Regions from separate parts of the Streptomyces sp. NPDC053513 genome, predicted to be linked through region 3. Evidence: riboswitches for the same ligand, from Rfam matches in the RefSeq annotation. Region 3 holds a riboswitch; each other region holds the start of a gene.
What was found. Region 3 has a riboswitch for cobalamin ahead of ACIGW4_RS07555 (energy-coupling factor ABC transporter permease). Riboswitches for the same ligand answer to the same signal wherever they lie in the genome.
Positions count from the first base shown of each region.

Region 1: linked by a shared signal. The riboswitch ahead of cobN (cobaltochelatase subunit CobN) and the one ahead of ACIGW4_RS07555 (energy-coupling factor ABC transporter permease) in region 3 are both predicted to bind cobalamin.
Region 2: linked by a shared signal. The riboswitch ahead of ACIGW4_RS26190 (ABC transporter substrate-binding protein) and the one ahead of ACIGW4_RS07555 (energy-coupling factor ABC transporter permease) in region 3 are both predicted to bind cobalamin.

Region 1 covers NZ_JBITXP010000002.1:382,471-387,642, forward strand. Annotated here, with positions in the region: gene cobJ (precorrin-3B C(17)-methyltransferase) at 1-34, opposite strand, end outside; gene ACIGW4_RS04960 (precorrin-8X methylmutase) at 31-693, opposite strand; gene ACIGW4_RS04965 (cobalamin biosynthesis protein CobG) at 690-2,009, opposite strand; cobalamin riboswitch at 2,089-2,224, shown strand; gene cobN (cobaltochelatase subunit CobN) at 2,265-5,172, shown strand, end outside.
Region 2 covers NZ_JBITXP010000017.1:75,930-81,101, reverse strand. Annotated here, with positions in the region: gene ACIGW4_RS26200 (ABC transporter ATP-binding protein) at 1-747, opposite strand, end outside; gene ACIGW4_RS26195 (FecCD family ABC transporter permease) at 744-1,778, opposite strand; gene ACIGW4_RS26190 (ABC transporter substrate-binding protein) at 1,919-2,965, opposite strand; cobalamin riboswitch at 3,033-3,237, opposite strand; gene tsaD (tRNA (adenosine(37)-N6)-threonylcarbamoyltransferase complex transferase subunit TsaD) at 3,445-4,515, shown strand; gene ACIGW4_RS26180 (glycoside hydrolase family 15 protein) at 5,051-5,172, shown strand, end outside.
Region 3 covers NZ_JBITXP010000003.1:445,193-450,364, forward strand. Annotated here, with positions in the region: gene cbiQ (cobalt ECF transporter T component CbiQ) at 1-372, opposite strand, end outside; gene ACIGW4_RS07550 (energy-coupling factor ABC transporter substrate-binding protein) at 378-1,001, opposite strand; gene ACIGW4_RS07555 (energy-coupling factor ABC transporter permease) at 998-1,696, opposite strand; cobalamin riboswitch at 1,725-1,961, opposite strand; gene ACIGW4_RS07560 (PTS-dependent dihydroxyacetone kinase phosphotransferase subunit DhaM) at 2,012-2,437, opposite strand; gene dhaL (dihydroxyacetone kinase subunit DhaL) at 2,434-3,054, opposite strand; gene dhaK (dihydroxyacetone kinase subunit DhaK) at 3,081-4,073, opposite strand; gene ACIGW4_RS07575 (translation initiation factor IF-2) at 4,266-5,000, shown strand.

The DNA.
Region 1 (5,172 bases), on a different contig from region 3:
CGCCGTACAGCTTGCCGGGCGTCACGGTGGTCATGCCTGGATCTCCTGGATCTCCGCTTCGTGGGCGAGGGCGTTGATCGCGGCGGCCGTCATCGCGCTGCCGCCGCGCCGGCCCCGTACGACCAGGTAGTCGAGGCCGAGGGTGTTCTCGGCGAGCGCGTCCTTCGACTCGGCGGCGCCGATGAAGCCGACCGGGATGCCGAGGACGGCGGCGGGCTTCCCCGCGCCCTTCGCGATCATCTCCAGGAGGTGGAAGAGGGCGGTCGGGGCGTTGCCGATGGCGACGACGGAGCCTTCGAGGCGGTCCCGCCACAGTTCGAGCGCGGCGGCGGAGCGGGTGGTGCCCAGCTCGGCGGCGAGGCCCGGCACGGCCGGGTCGGAGAGGGCGCAGAGCACCTCGTTGTCGGCGGGCAGCCGCTTGCGGGTGACGCCGCTGGCCACCATCTGCGCGTCGCAGAGGATGGGCGCGCCGTCGCGGAGGGCGGCGCGGGCGTTCGCGACGACCTGCGGCGAGTACGCGATGTCCTGCACGAGGTCGGTCATGCCGCAGGCGTGGATCATCCGGACCGCCACCTGGGCGACGTCGGCGGGCAGGCCCGCGAGGTCCGCCTCGGCGCGGATCGTGGCAAAGGACCGGCGGTAGATCTCCGTCCCGTCCTTCTCGTAGTCGAACATCCTGTTGCTCTCGCTCATCTCGTGTGGGTCGGCAGGCTGCGGGCCGTGGTCACTGCTTCGGGCAGGGAGGTACGGGGGGTGGGGACGCCGTCCACCAGGTAGGTGTCGTCGCCGGTGGCGAGGACGTCGACCCAGGTGCCGTGCGGGTGCCCGCAGCGGCGCTCGCACCCGGAGAAGTGCACGGGCAGCGGCCCCGCGGGTGCGGCGAGGGCGTCGGTCCTGACGTCGGCGAGGGACTTGGCGCAGCCGGGCCTCCCGGTGCAGGCGCTGACCCCGACGGAGGGCAGGTCGGGCCGGGTGACCAGGCCGTGCGCCTCCAGGTCGGGCAGCCGGTCGGCGCGGGCCCCGACGGCGACCACTCCGCGCCAGGGCGTGAACCGCAGCTCGTCGGCGCCGTCGGCCAGGGCCCGCAGCTGCGCCGCGGTCAGCCGGCCGAGGGGGGCGAGGACGTGCAGGGCGCGCTCGCCGAGCGGTCCGGGCGCGGGCGGCGGGGAGGCGGGAAGCGGCGGTACGGGTACGGGCTCCGCCGTGATCCCGGCCCGCGCGAGGGCCCCGGCCCAGTCGGGAACGTGCCCGTCGGGCAGTTCGCGCGGCCGCCAGGCCCCGTTTCCGGCGGCCTCGGCGGCGTCGAGGAACGCGAGGGCGGCGGTGAGGGCGGCCCGTACGGCGACGGCGGTCGCGGGGACGCCGGCGGACGCGGGGACGACGGCGGTGTCGGCTGCGGTGTCGCCGTCGGCGGTGTCGTCGTCTTCGGCGGCGAGGCGGAAGGCCTCCGGGCCGAGCCGCAGCAGGACCGATCCCTCCGGTCCTGCGATCAAGCTCACATCGCCGCCGAGTCCGGCGACGTCCCCGCGTCCGTCGTCGAGGACGAACAGGAAACGTCCCGAAAGGGACGCGGCCCGGGGCTCGGCGCACAGGGCGGCGTCCAGGGCCCGCGCCCACAACTGCACGTCCGCGTGGCCGAGTCCGTCGAGTCCCGCGCCGGGCGAGGCCACGATGTTGCGGACGCGCTCGTGGGTGGGGGAGGGCAGCAGGCCGGCCCCGGCCAGGAGAGCCGCCAGGTCCGCCCCGCAGCCCTCGCCGAGACCGCGCAGCTCCGCGTTGCCGCGCGAGGTGATGCTGATCCGCCCGTCGCCGAGGGACTCGGCGGCATGGGCCAGGAGATCGGCCTGACGCGCCGTCAACCTGCCTGCGGGCAGGCGCAGTCGGGCGAGGCGGCCGTCGTCGGCGGGGTGCAGGCGCAGCGCCCCGGGGCAGGCGTCGCCACGGTCCCGTATGCGAGCTTCGCCCGGTTCGGGCGTCGGGGGTGGGGTGGGCGGCATGGCGGCGAGCATACCCACGGGGAACCGGCTGACCACCGGGTGTGATCCGGCCGACTCCCCGGTTCCCCCCGGCCCGGAGACGGCACGATCTAGGATGCAGATCGGCATGGGGTCCCAGGACCCCGGGGAGGAAGCCCGGTGAGAATCCGGCGCGGTCCCGCCACTGTGAGCTGCCCCCGTCCGTTCGGGGGCGGTGAGTCAGGAACTCCCGCCGTCCACACGACCACCCGGGGCGCGGACAACCCCGAGGAAGGGCCTGAGCTCGCCATGCTCCTGCTGCTGTCGCACTCCGACACCGACCTGCTCAGCGCCCGCGCGGCCGGAGGTCCGGTGGAGTACCGCTTCGCCAACCCCGCCCGCCTCCCCCTCGCCGACCTCCCGGCCCTCCTCGACGGCGCCGACCTGGTCGTCGTCCGCCTCCTCGGCGGCGTCCGCTCCTGGCAGGAGGGCCTGGACACGGTCCTCGCCGCCGGAAAGCCGGTCGTCGTCCTCAGCGGCGAGCAGGCCCCCGACGCCCAGCTCATGGAGGCCTCCACCGTCCCGATCGGCGTCGCCACCGAGGCCCACGCCTATCTGGCGCACGGCGGCCCGGCCAACCTGGAGCAGCTGGCCCGCTTCCTCTCCGACACCGTCCTGCTCACCGGCCACGGCTTCGACACCCCGGCCGCCGCCCCCACCTGGGGCCCCCTGGAGCGGACCCCCGGGGCCGACGCGACCGGCCCGACCGTCGCCGTGCTCTACTACCGCGCCCACCACATGAGCGGGAACACCGCCTTCGTCGACGCCCTCTGCGGGGCGATCGAGGACGCCGGCGCCCGGGCCCTCCCGCTGTACGTGGCGTCCCTGCGCGCCCCGGAGCCGGAGCTGCTCGACCGCCTCCGTACGGCCGACGCGATCGTCACCACCGTCCTCGCCGCCGGCGGCACCAAGCCCGCCGAGGCCCAGGCCGGCGGCGACGAGGAGGCCTGGGACGCGGGCGCGCTCGCCGCGCTCGACGTGCCGATCCTCCAGGCCCTGTGCCTGACCGGTTCGCGGTCCGCGTGGGAGGAGAACGACGAGGGCCTCTCCCCGCTGGACGCCGCCAGCCAGGTCGCCGTGCCCGAGTTCGACGGCCGGCTCATCACCGTCCCCTTCTCCTTCAAGGAGATCGACGAGGACGGTCTGCCCGCGTACGTCGCCGACGCCGAGCGCGCGGCCCGCGTCGCCGGGATCGCCGTCCGGCACGCCCGGCTCCGCCACATCCCGAACGCCGAGAAGAAGCTGGCGCTCGTCCTCTCCGCGTACCCGACGAAGCACTCCCGCATCGGCAACGCCGTCGGCCTCGACACCCCCGCCTCCGCCGTCGCGCTCCTGCGCCGTCTGATCGCCGAGGGCTACGACTTCGGGCCCGTCGAAGACCTCCCCGGCCTGGTCTCCGGCGACGGCGACGAGCTGATCTACGCCCTCATCGAGGCCGGCGGCCACGACCAGGACTGGCTGACCGAGGAGCAGCTCGCGAAGAACCCGGTCCGCATCCCGGCCGCCGACTACAAGCGCTGGTACGCGACGCTGCCCGCCGAACTCCGCGAGCAGGTGGAGGAGCACTGGGGCCCCGCGCCCGGCGAGATGTTCCTCGACCGCTCCCGCAACCCGGAGGGCGACATCGTCCTCGCCGCCCTGCGGCGCGGGAACCTCCTGATCCTCATCCAGCCGCCGCGCGGCTTCGGCGAGAACCCGATCGCGATCTACCACGACCCCGATCTCCCGCCGTCCCACCACTACCTGGCCGCCTACCGCTGGATCGCCGCCCGCGCCGAGGACGGCGGCTTCGGCGCCGACGCCATGGTCCACCTCGGCAAGCACGGCAACCTGGAGTGGCTGCCCGGCAAGAACGCCGGCCTGTCCGCCGCCTGCGGCCCCGACGCGGCCCTCGGCGACATCCCGCTGATCTACCCGTTCCTCGTCAACGACCCGGGCGAGGGCACCCAGGCCAAGCGGCGCGTCCACGCCACCCTCGTCGACCACCTGGTGCCGCCGATGGCCCGCGCCGACTCGTACGGCGACATCGCCCGCCTGGAGCAGCTGCTCGACGAGTACGCGCAGATCAGCTCGATGGACCCGGCGAAGCTCCCGGCCATCCGCGCCCAGATCTGGACCCTGATCCAGGCCGCCAGGCTCGACCACGACCTGGGGCTCGAAGAGCGGCCCGAGGACGACGGCTTCGACGACTTCCTGCTGCACGTCGACGGCTGGCTGTGCGAGGTCAAGGACGCCCAGATCCGCGACGGCCTGCACGTTCTCGGCGGCGCGCCGGAGGGCGAGGCCCGGGTCAACCTGGTCCTCTCCATCCTCCGCGCCCGCCAGATCTGGGGCGGCACGCAGGCGCTGCCCGGCCTGCGCGAGGCCCTCGGCCTCGACGAGTCGGCCGCGACCCGCACCACCGCCGACGAGGCGGAGGCGAAGGCGCGCGAGCTGGTCGAGGCGATGGAGGCCGCCGACTGGGCGGTGGACGCGATCGACACGGTCGCCGCCGCGTACGGCCCCGAGGTCCGCGAGGTGCTGTCCTTCGCCGCCCTCCAGGTCGTGCCGCGCCTCGCCGCCACCACCGACGAGCTGGCCCACGCCGTGCACGCCCTGAACGGCGGCTTCGTGCCCGCCGGCCCGTCCGGCTCCCCGCTCCGGGGCCTGGTCAACGTCCTGCCGACCGGCCGCAACTTCTACTCGGTCGACCCGAAGGCCGTGCCGTCCCGGCTCGCCTGGGAGACCGGCCAGGCGCTCGCGGACTCGCTGCTGACGCGCTACCGCGAGGACAACGGCTCGTGGCCGACCTCCGTCGGCCTCTCCCTGTGGGGCACCAGCGCGATGCGCACCGCCGGCGACGACGTCGCCGAGGCGCTCGCCCTCCTCGGCGTCCGCCCGCTGTGGGACGAGGCCTCCCGCCGGGTCAACGGCCTGGAGCCCATCCCGCTCGCCGAGCTCGGCCGCCCGCGCGTCGACGTGACGCTGCGCATCTCGGGCTTCTTCCGCGACGCGTTCCCGCACGTCATCGGCCTCCTCGACGACGCCGTACGGCTGGTGGCGGGCCTGGAGGACGAGTCCGCCGCGGACAACCACGTCCGCGCCCACGCGCAGGCCGACCTCGCCGAGCACGGCGACGAACGGCGCGCCACCACCCGCATCTTCGGCTCCCGCCCCG
Region 2 (5,172 bases), on a different contig from region 3:
CACGGAGGCGCGGACGCCGTAGACGTCCGCGACGAGCTGTTCCGTGAGGACTTCCCCGACCGGCCCGGAGGCCACCACCCGCCCCTCGCGCAGGACCACCACGTGATGGCAGTACATCGCCGCCAGGTTGAGGTCGTGCAGCGCCATGACGCACGTGAGGCGCAGGCCCGATATCAGGGTCAGGAGGTCGAGTTGGTGCTGGATGTCGAGGTGGTTCGTCGGTTCGTCGAGGAGGAGTTCGCGCGGTTCCTGGGCGAGCGCGCGGGCGATCTGGACCCGCTGGCGTTCGCCGCCGGAGAGGGTGCGCCAGGTGCGGTGGGCATGGCCGGTCAGGCCGGTGCGGGCGAGCGCGGACCGGACGGCCTCCTCGTCGGTGGCCGTCGCCGGTGACCAGGCGCGGCGGTGCGGGACCCGGCCGAGTCGTACGGCGTCGGCCACGGTGAGGTCGACCTGGGTGTCGGCGTGCTGCTCGACGACCGCGAGTCGCCGTGCGAGGGCGCGGCGCGGGACGTCGCTCAGCGGGGCGCCGTCCAGGGTCACGACCCCGGCGTCCGGGGCGAGGACGCCGGCCAGCACTCTCAGGAGGGTGGATTTTCCCGAACCGTTCGGGCCCAGAAGGCCGGTGAGCGTACCGGGGCGCGGCGCGATGGTCACGCCGTCCAGGACGAGGGAGCCGCCGGCGGTGCGGGAGACGCGCTCGGCCCGTAGTCCCGTACGGCCGCCGGGGCGTGTCGCCGGGTCGGTCATCGGGTGCTCCTGGTGCGGTACAGGACGAGGACGAACGCGGGGACGCCGACGAGCGACGTCACCACGCCCACCGGCACCTCCTGCGGGTCGAGCACGGTACGGGCGAGGGTGTCGGCCCACACCAGGAAGACCGCCCCGGCCAGTGCGCTCAGCGGCAGCAGCCGGGCGTGGCCGGGGCCCACGAGGGCCCGGATCGCGTGCGGCAGGACCAGTCCGACGAAGCCGATCGCGCCGGCGGAGGAGACCAGGACCGCGGTCAGCAGGGCGGTGACCGAGAGGAGGACGAGGCGGGTCCGCGCCACGGAGACGCCGAGCGTCGCCGCCGCGTCCTCGCCGAACGCGAAGGCGTCCAGCGTACGGGCGTGTCCGCCGCAGACCACGAGTCCGACGGCGAGGACGGCGGCGCAGACCCCGGCGTCCGTCCACCCGGCCCCGGCGAGGGAGCCGAGCAGCCAGAAGAGGACGCCCCGGGTGGTCTCGGCGTCGGCGGCGGTCATCACCACGAAGGAGGTGAGGGCGGAGAAGAGCTGCATCGCCGCCACCCCGGCCAGGACGACGCGGTCGGTCGACCCGCCCAGCGTGTGGCTGAGGACCAGGACCAGGGCGAAGGAGCAGAGCGCGCCGAGGAAGGCGCCCCCGGTGACGGACAGCAGGCCCCCGCCCGCGCCGAGGACGACGACGGCCACCGCCCCGGTCGAGGCGCCGGAGGAGACGCCGAGGACGAACGGGTCGGCGAGCGGGTTGCGCAGCAGGGACTGCAGGACCGTGCCGCAGACCGCGAGTCCGGCTCCGCACACGGCCGCGAGGAGCGTGCGGGGCAGCCGCAGGTCCCAGACGATGCCGTCGCGGATCGCGCTCAGGCCGGACGGGCCCCCGCCGAGGTGGGAGACCACCACGGACCAGGAGTCCGAGACGCGGAGGTCGGCCGGGCCGATGGTGACGGCGAGCGCGATCGAGACGCACAGCAGGACGACCCCACCCGCCGCGGCGACCGGCGTGAGCGCCCGGGAGGAGCGGACGGCAGCTCGCACGGAAGGACCCGCCGCCGGTCGGTCGGCGGTGCTTCGGCTCGGCGGACCCACCGCCGCCGATCGGTCGGCGGCGCTTCGGCTCGACGGGACCACCGCCTCGGGTTCCGGGCGGGCCGCCTCGCGAGACCGTACGGAGCGGGTCACCTCGCGAGACCGTACGTCTTCAGCGCGGCGGCGACCTTCTCGATGCCCTCGACGGTGCGGATGGTCGGGTTCATGGCCTGCCCGCTGAGGATCACGTACCGCTTGTTCCTCACCGCGGTCATGTTCCGGGTGACCGGGTGGGACTCCAGGAACTCGATCTTCTTCGCGGCGCTCTCGGCCGACTGCGCCCTGCGGGTCAGGTCGGCGATCACGAGCACGTCGGGATCGCGGTCGGCGACGGTCTCCCAGTTGATCTGCGGCCACTCCTCCTTCGTGTCGTCGAAGACGTTCTTCACGCCGAGTGCCCCGCTGACGATGCCCGGGGCGCCGCAGCAGCCGGCCATGTACGGGCCCTGGGAGTCGGAGAACCAGTAGAGGACGGACGCGTCGCCGAAGTCCGCCCCGACCGTGGCCTTCTCGACCCGGGCGCGGAGTTCGCCGACGAGCTTCTCGCCGCGCTCCGGCACGCCGAACACCCGCGCGAGGTCGCGGATCTCCCCGTACACGGTGTCCATGGTCAGCGGCTTCGTCCGCACGCCGTCGCCGTCGCCGCTGTTGTCCTTGCCGACGCAGTCGGTGGGGGAGAGGTAGGTGGGGACGCCGAGTTTCGCGAACTGCTCCCGGGGGGCCACGCCGCCCTTGCCGAGGGTGTAGAGGAAGGAGGCGCTGACGAAGTCCGGTTCGGTGTCGAGGACCTTCTCGAAGGACGGGTAGCGGTCGGCCAGCCGTGGCACGCCCGCGTTCGCCTTCTCCAGTCCCTTGAGCACCGGATCGGTCCAGGTGGCGGTGCCCACCATGCGGTCGGCCAGGCCGAGGGAGAGCAGGATCTCGGCCGATCCCTGGTCGAGGGCGACGGCACGGCGGGGAGTGCGGTCGACCTCGACCCGCTGTCCGCAGTTGTCGAGACGGACCGGATGACCGGGGCCCGCCTCTTTCGCCTCGGGTGAAGCCGTCGTGGTGCCGGTGCCGTCGCCGCAGCCGGCGACGAGAACGGCACCGGCCACGAGCGGCACGGCGGAGCGGAGGCGGCGGGCGAGGGGCACGGGAGGAGTCCTCTGCGTCACGGCTCATGCGCGGAGCCTGTCGTACGGTGCTTCCCGGACGGCGGCACGCGCCGTCCGGGTCGCCAGCAGGTCTTCGGACTCGGGGTCGTCCGGACGGAGCGCCTTCCCGGGCCCCTCGGGACCCAGTGGCCGATGCTCCGCCCGTCACCCTCACCGCTGCGCGTCAGCTCCGGATTCCCACCGGATTCCCTGACCCGCGCCCATATCGTGTCGATACGTGCGGGGGTGCGACTGGCCCGGGCAAATTACCACAGGCCGATCTTGGGGCCGGCGGGCCGTGTGCCGGAAGGAGGTCCAGGCGGGCGACCGGAGCACCGGCACCGTCGTGCCCCACCCGGCCGAGGCGTCCCCACCCGCCCGAGCGGGTCCGTGGCCGACGCGCGACTCGGCGGGTACACGCCCCTTCCTTGTTGCACATATATTGCAGGTGCTATCTATAGGCAAAAGGAGACGGGTCGATGAGCGGACCAGTGGTGCTCGGGATCGAGTCCTCGTGCGACGAGACCGGCGCCGGGATCGTCCAGGACGGGAAGCTGCTCGCGCACGTCGTGGCGTCGAGCATGGACGAGCACGCCCGCTTCGGCGGCGTCGTGCCGGAGATCGCGGCCAGGGCGCACCTCCAGTCGTTCGACCCGGTCGTGCGCGAGGCCCTCGACCGGGCAGGACTGCGGCCGGGGCAGCTCGACGCCGTCGCCGTCACCACTGGCCCCGGTCTCTCCGGAGCCCTCCAGGTCGGCCTCGCCGGAGCCAAGACCCTCGCCTACGCCGCAGGGGTGCCGCTGTACGGGGTGCACCACCTCGCCGGACACGTCGCCGCCGACACCCTGGAGCACGGTCCCCTGCCCACCCCCTGCGTGGTGCTGATCGTCTCCGGCGGCCACACCTCCCTGCTCCTCGTACGGGACCTGGTCCGCGAGCCGATCCTGCACCTCGGCGACACGCTCGACGACGCGGCCGGCGAGTGCTTCGACAAGGTCGCCCGCATCCTCGGGCTCCCGTACCCGGGCGGGCCCGCGATCGACCGGGCGGCCCGCGAAGGCGACCCGCGCGCCGTGGACTTCCCGCGCCCGCTGACCCGCCCCGGCGACGACCCGTACGCCTTCTCCTTCTCCGGCCTCAAGACCGCGGCCGCCCGCTGGGTCGAGAAGCACCGGCTGCGTGGTGAGGAGCCGCCGGTGGCCGACGGGGCCGCCGCCCTCCAGGAGGCCGTCGCCGACGTGCTGACCCGCAAGGCGCTGGCCGCCTGCAAGGCGTACGACGTGAAGACGCTGATCGTCGTCGGAGGCGTCGCGGCCAACTCGCGCGTCCGGGGACTGGCCGAGCAGCGGTGCGCCGCGGCCGGCATCGAGCTGCGCGTGCCGCCGATGACCCTGTGCACCGACAACGGCGCCATGATCGCGGCCGTCGGCGACCTCCTCGTACGCTCCGGCGCGGAGCCCGCACCTCTCGACGTGTCGATCGACCCGTCGGCGCCGCTGGAGTACGCCTCCCTGACCCCGCTGCCGGCACCCTCGGCCCGGGCCGCCTGACGGCCGCGGTCGTCCGTACGCCGCCTCGCCTCGTGAGGGACGGACGGGGCGCCGACAGGCACGACGGCCTGCTCGAACCTAGCGTGGATCCTGACACCTCGATCCGACGAAGGGACCACCATGAGAAGGTATGGCGCCCTGGACAAGGCCAAGGCGAGGTGCAAAGTGATCGTCGGAAAGGCCACCGGGCACGAGCGTCTGGAGGCCGAGGGAAGAACGGACGAGGTGAGAGCCAGGATCCGGGAGAAGGTGACGAGCATCCGCCGCCGCGCCGAAGGCGTCAGGGACTCGTTGAGACACGACCGCTCCTGACGCCCTCCGGATCGCATGCCCCGCGGCCTCCTGGAGGGCATGGCGGGGCGCGGCCCGCAGAGCGGATCGGAGTCCCGGCGGCTCCGCTCCAAGATGCGGTGAACCGGCGACAGCGGTGAGCATGGAGGGGTGGCCGTCTGCCCGCCGCAGACGGCCGGTCCCGTCGTGCCCGGCGATCCCGGGCCCCCTCGGCGACGACCGCAGGCTCCTGACGGGAGAGGTCATGAGCGACTACCCCCCGATCGCGGATCACGGACTGGTGGGCGACCTGCAGACCGCGGCGCTGATCGCCTCCGACGGGACGGTGGACTGGTGGTGCGCGCCGCGGTTCGACTCGCCGAGCCT
Region 3 (5,172 bases):
CGGTGTCGTGAAGGCGAAGAGCAGCACCCCCAGCGAGGCCGAGGCGGTCCGGAGGAGCAGCTCGCCCGCGTGCGCGGGGCCGTCGGGCGCGAGGGCCACGAGCCCGCGCGTGCCGCCCACCTCGAAGAGCAGCGGAACGGCCCCCGTGACACAGAAGCCGAGCGGGATGCGGAACGCCCGCCACAGCTGACGGCCCGGCACCCCGGCCGGACCGAGCAGCACCGCGAGCGTGGCCGCCGCCACGAGCACGGCACCCGGCCACGGCGGCAGGGACACGGCGCACAGCGTCAGGCCGAAGCCGAGGGCGGCCTTCTCCACGGGATGGCGGCGGCGCCAGCGACTGCTGTGCGCCGCCGCGTCGATCGGCAGCATCGGCGCTACGCGCCCGTACCGTCGAACGGAACGGAACCGTCACCGCCCCCGGGGGCCTCCGCCCCACCGCCGGCCCCGGGACCCGGCGCACCGGGGCCGGCGGCCCGGGCACGGGATCCCGCGCCGGCGCCGGCCGCGCCGGCTCCTGACCCGGCACGCGGGGCACCGGGGTCCGCGGCACCGGATCCGGCACGGGCGCTCGCGGCAGCGGCCCCCGGCCCGCCGCTCGCGGTGCCGGAGCCGGGACCGCCTCCCGCCGCGTCCTTCGCCTCGGCCGCCCCCGCCGTCTCAGCCGTCTTCGCCGCCTCGGCGGCTGCGGCGGCCTCGGCGCGGGCCGCGCCCTGGCGGCGACCGCGTCGCAGGCCGAAGTAGTACGCCAGGACACCGGCGCCGATCGCCGCCTGGAGGGCGAAGAGCGCCGACTCGATCTCGCCGGACGGCGGCTCGTACAGCGGGCTGAACCACGGCTCGTAGTCCGGCTGGAGCTCCGTGATCGCGGTCTCCGCCTCGCTGTCGGACCCGCTGAACGGCTGCTCCTTGTGGTCGCCGAGGCCCAGCGCGAGCGGCAGGACCGCGAGCGCGGCGACGAGGAGCAGCAGCAGCGTGTTGACCTTCGCGTTCCGGCTCATCGCGCGGCCACCTCCTCGGGCCGCTCCGACCGCGGCCGGCCGAGGACGCCGAGGCGCGTCAGCTCGCCCTTGCTGGACTGGGTGAGCAGCCGCATCACGAGCACCGTGAGCAGGCCCTCGCTCACCGCCAGCGGAATCTGCGTCACGGCGAAGATCCCGCCGAACTTGGCCAGCGCGCCGGGCACGCCGCTGCCGGGGTCGGGGAACGCCAGGGCCAGCTGCACGCTGGTCACGCAGTACGTGGACAGGTCGGCGACGAACGCGCCGAAGAAGACGGCCACCATCAGGGGCGCGCCGAACCGCCGCAGCAGCCGGTACGTCCCGTACCCCGCCCAGGGTCCGACGATCGCCATGGAGAAGGCGTTCGCGCCGAGCGTGGTCAGCCCGCCGTGCGCGAGCAGCAGGGCCTGGAAGAGCAGGGTGATCGTCCCGAGGACCGCCATGATCGGCGGCCGGAACAGGATCGCGCCGAGCCCCGTACCGGTCGGATGCGAACAGCTGCCGGTGACCGAAGGCAACTTGAGCGCCGACAGGACGAAGGTGAAGGCACCGGAGGCGCCGAGCAGCAGAGTGGATTCGGGGTTCGACCGCACCTCGCGGGTCAGCGCGCGCACCCCGTGGACGACGAACGGAGCGGCCGCGACGCCCCAGGCGGCGGCGTGCGCAGGGGGCAGGTACCCCTCGGCTATATGCATGATCGGGAGACCCTCTCCAGCACCTCGTGGATGGACAACGCACCCTGGCCGGTCTCCTGGCTGACGGTCATGCGGCCCGACTCCGCCTTCCCACACCGCCGCGGTCTCCCACGACGGTCCAGTGGCTTCCCCGGGGTGTTCCCCCCCCGGGGGTGGAGCCGGACCTCCCGATCACAGTGGCGAGGGCCGCACCGGTACTGCACCGGTTTCCCGTACACCAAGGCCCTGCGACACTAGTGGGTTGACCTGCTGGATCACAACACGGCCACCACGCGACGCGTCCCTCCGGTCACTCCGCGCACTCGGTCCCCGCGGTCACTCCTTGCGGTAGGCGTACGCCTCCGAGGCCGCCGCCGCCACCGCGTCGAGGTCCCCGCCGGCGCTCGCCGTCACCAGCGCGGCCACCGCGCCCTCGACGAACGGCGCGTCCACCAGGCGGGAGCCCCCGGGCAGTTCGTCGCCCTCGGCGAGCAGCGCCTTCACGGTGAGGACCGCGCTGCCCAGGTCGACGAGGAGCGCGACCCCGGCCCCCCGGTCGACGGCCTTCGCGGCCTCGCAGATCAGCTCGGAACTCGTCCCGAGGCCACCGTCCGGCGTCCCGCCCGCCGGCAGGACCGGCGCGAGGTCGCCGCCGCCCGCGAGGCCACGGGCCAGTTCGGCGACCGCCGTCGCGACCGCCGCGCTGTGCGAGACGAGCACGATGCCGACGGGCGTCGCCGCGCCTCCGGCCACGGGGCTCATCGCGCCTCCTCCGCCCGCGCGGTCCCGGCGAGGGCGGCGAAGAGCAGCGCCGACGACGTCGCCCCCGGATCCTGGTGCCCGACCGACCGCTCCCCGAGGTAACTGGCCCTGCCCTTGCGGGCCTGGAGGGGCACGGTCGCGAGGGCGCCCTCCTCGGCGGCGGCGCGGGCCGCCTCGTACGAGCTCCGCAGCCCTTCCACTCCCGGCACGAGCGCGTCCAGCATCGTCTTGTCGCCCGGCTGGGCACCGCCCAGCTGCGACACGGCGCTCACACCGGCGCCGAGCGCCTCCGCCAGCCGCTCCCGGGTGACCTCCGCGTCCTCGCCCAGGGCCTTCCCGGCGCGCCGCAGCAGCGTCCCGTACAGCGGTCCCGAAGCGCCGCCGACGGTGGAGATGAGCTGTCGTCCGGCGGTGACGAGCACCGCGCCCGGACTCGCTGGCGGCTCCTTCGCCAGGGCCTCCGTCACGGCGGCGAACCCCCGCTTGAGATTGACGCCGTGATCGGCGTCGCCGATGGCCGAATCCAGCTCGGTGAGCCGGTCCGCCTCCCGGTCGACGTCCTCGGCCACCGCGGCCAGCCAGCGCACCAGGAACCCGGCGTCCAGGGTCTCCGTCATTCCGCTCCCCACTCCCATCCCGGGGCTCACCGGCCCCAGCGCAGCGCGGGCGTCCGCACCGGCGCGTCCCACAGGCGCAGCAGCTCCTCGTCGACCTCGCACAGGGTCACCGAGCACCCCGCCATGTCGAGCGAGGTCACGTAGTTCCCGACCAGCGTCCGGGCCACCGGGACCCTCCGCTCGGCGAGCACCCGCTGCACCTCGGCGTTGAACCCGTACAGCTCCAGGAGCGGCGTCGCGCCCATCCCGTTCACCAGGGCGATCACCGGCCCGGACGGGCGCAGGTCCTCCACGACGGCGTCGACGGCGAAGTCCGCGATCTCCCGCGAGGTCATCATGGGCCGCCGCTCCCGGCCGGGCTCGCCGTGGATGCCGATCCCCAACTCCAGCTCCCCTTCCGGGAGGTCGAAGGTCGGGCTGCCCTTGGCGGGGGTCGTACAGGCGCTCAGGGCCACCCCGAAGGAGCGGCACCGCTCGTTCACCCGCCGGGCGATCGACTCCACCCGCTCCAGCGGGGCGCCCTCCTCGGCCGCCGCGCCCGCGATCTTCTCCACGAACAGCGTGCCGCCGGTGCCGCGCCGGCCCGCCGTGTACAGGCTGTCCGTCACCGCCACGTCGTCGTCGACGAGGACCTTGGCGACCTGGATGCCCTCGTCCTCGGCGAGCTCCGCGGCCATCTCGAAGTTCAGCACGTCACCGGTGTAGTTCTTGACGACGAACAGCACCCCGGCGCCGCTGTCGACCGCGGCGGCGGCCCGCACCATCTGGTCGGGCACGGGCGAGGTGAACACCTCGCCCGGACACGCGGCGGCCAGCATCCCGGGGCCCACGAACCCCCCGTGCAGCGGCTCGTGCCCGGACCCGCCGCCGGACACCAGCGCCACCTGCCCCGCCACGGGCGCGTCCCGCCGCACCACCACGCGCCGCTCCACGTCCACGGTCAGCTCGGGATGCGCCGCGGCCATCCCCCGCAGCGCGTCGGCGACGACGGTCTCCGGAACGTTGATCAGCATTCTCAACGGTGTCTCCTCGCGAGGCTGGTAGATGGATCCGCGACCTGCGTCTGCGGGCAGTATCGACCTTGAGGCGGTGAAGGTCACGCAGATCTGACATATGTGCGGTTCGTGGGTGGCCGTCTGAGTACGATCGCCTACGCCGGTCCGGGTAGGAGAGCGGTTGGCCTCCGGGGGCGATGCCGTGAGGGTGGGGGCATGCGTCGATCACTGCTGCTCGTCCCGCCGCTGCTGCTCGCCGTCGGCTGCGGGGTGGTGCGGTCCGCCGAGGACGAGGGGGCGGCCGCCACCCGGGAGGTGGCCAGGAAAGCGGGCCGGCAACTGTACGGTCAGCGCCCGCGCACGGCGGAGGAGGTCGGCCGCTCCGCCTCCCTCGTCGACGGGGTCGAGGTGCTGCGGGTGACGGGCACCTCGACGCACGACGGGGACGGCATCGAAGTGGTCGTCCGCACCTCCGGCTTCGCGTACGAGGGACTGGTCTTCCCCGAGCAGTACGTCGTGCGGGACTGCTACGAGGTGCGCGTGTCGCCCACGTCGGAGTGGGACGAGGACCCCCGTGAGGTGGACTGCCCGGACGGTCCGGCGCTGACCTTCCCTCCGCCGCCCGAACCACCTCGGCTGCCGTACGACGAGCTCCGCGCGAAACTTCCCCGAGTGCCCGCGGGCGGCCGGGTGGACGAGGCCGAGGTGCGCCGTGCGCTCGCGGCCCTGGACATGGATCCGGCGATCCGTACCGAGGTGAAGGAAGACGACGGCCGGGTCGGCGTCCTCCTGCTGGTACCGGGCAACGGCTTCGACGCGCAGGACTGCCTGCTCGCCCGCGTGGACCCCGGCGCCACCGAGGTGTGGGCGCCGCCCCGGATCCACCGGATGCCGGGAGAGGGCGGGTGCACCGTCGCCGACGCCCTGAACCCGAAGCCCTCACCGCATTGAACGCCCGGGCTCCGACCGCCCCGGCCCGCGGGAGTCGGTGACGCGCGTCCCGGGCGGGCGGCACCCGTCGCGATCCGGCGCGTGACCGCGTCCGCGGGCCGGAGGGACGGAAAGTCCTCGCCGCCGGGATGTCACACTCGGGCCCGCTCGTTGCTCTAGGACCCGGATGCGG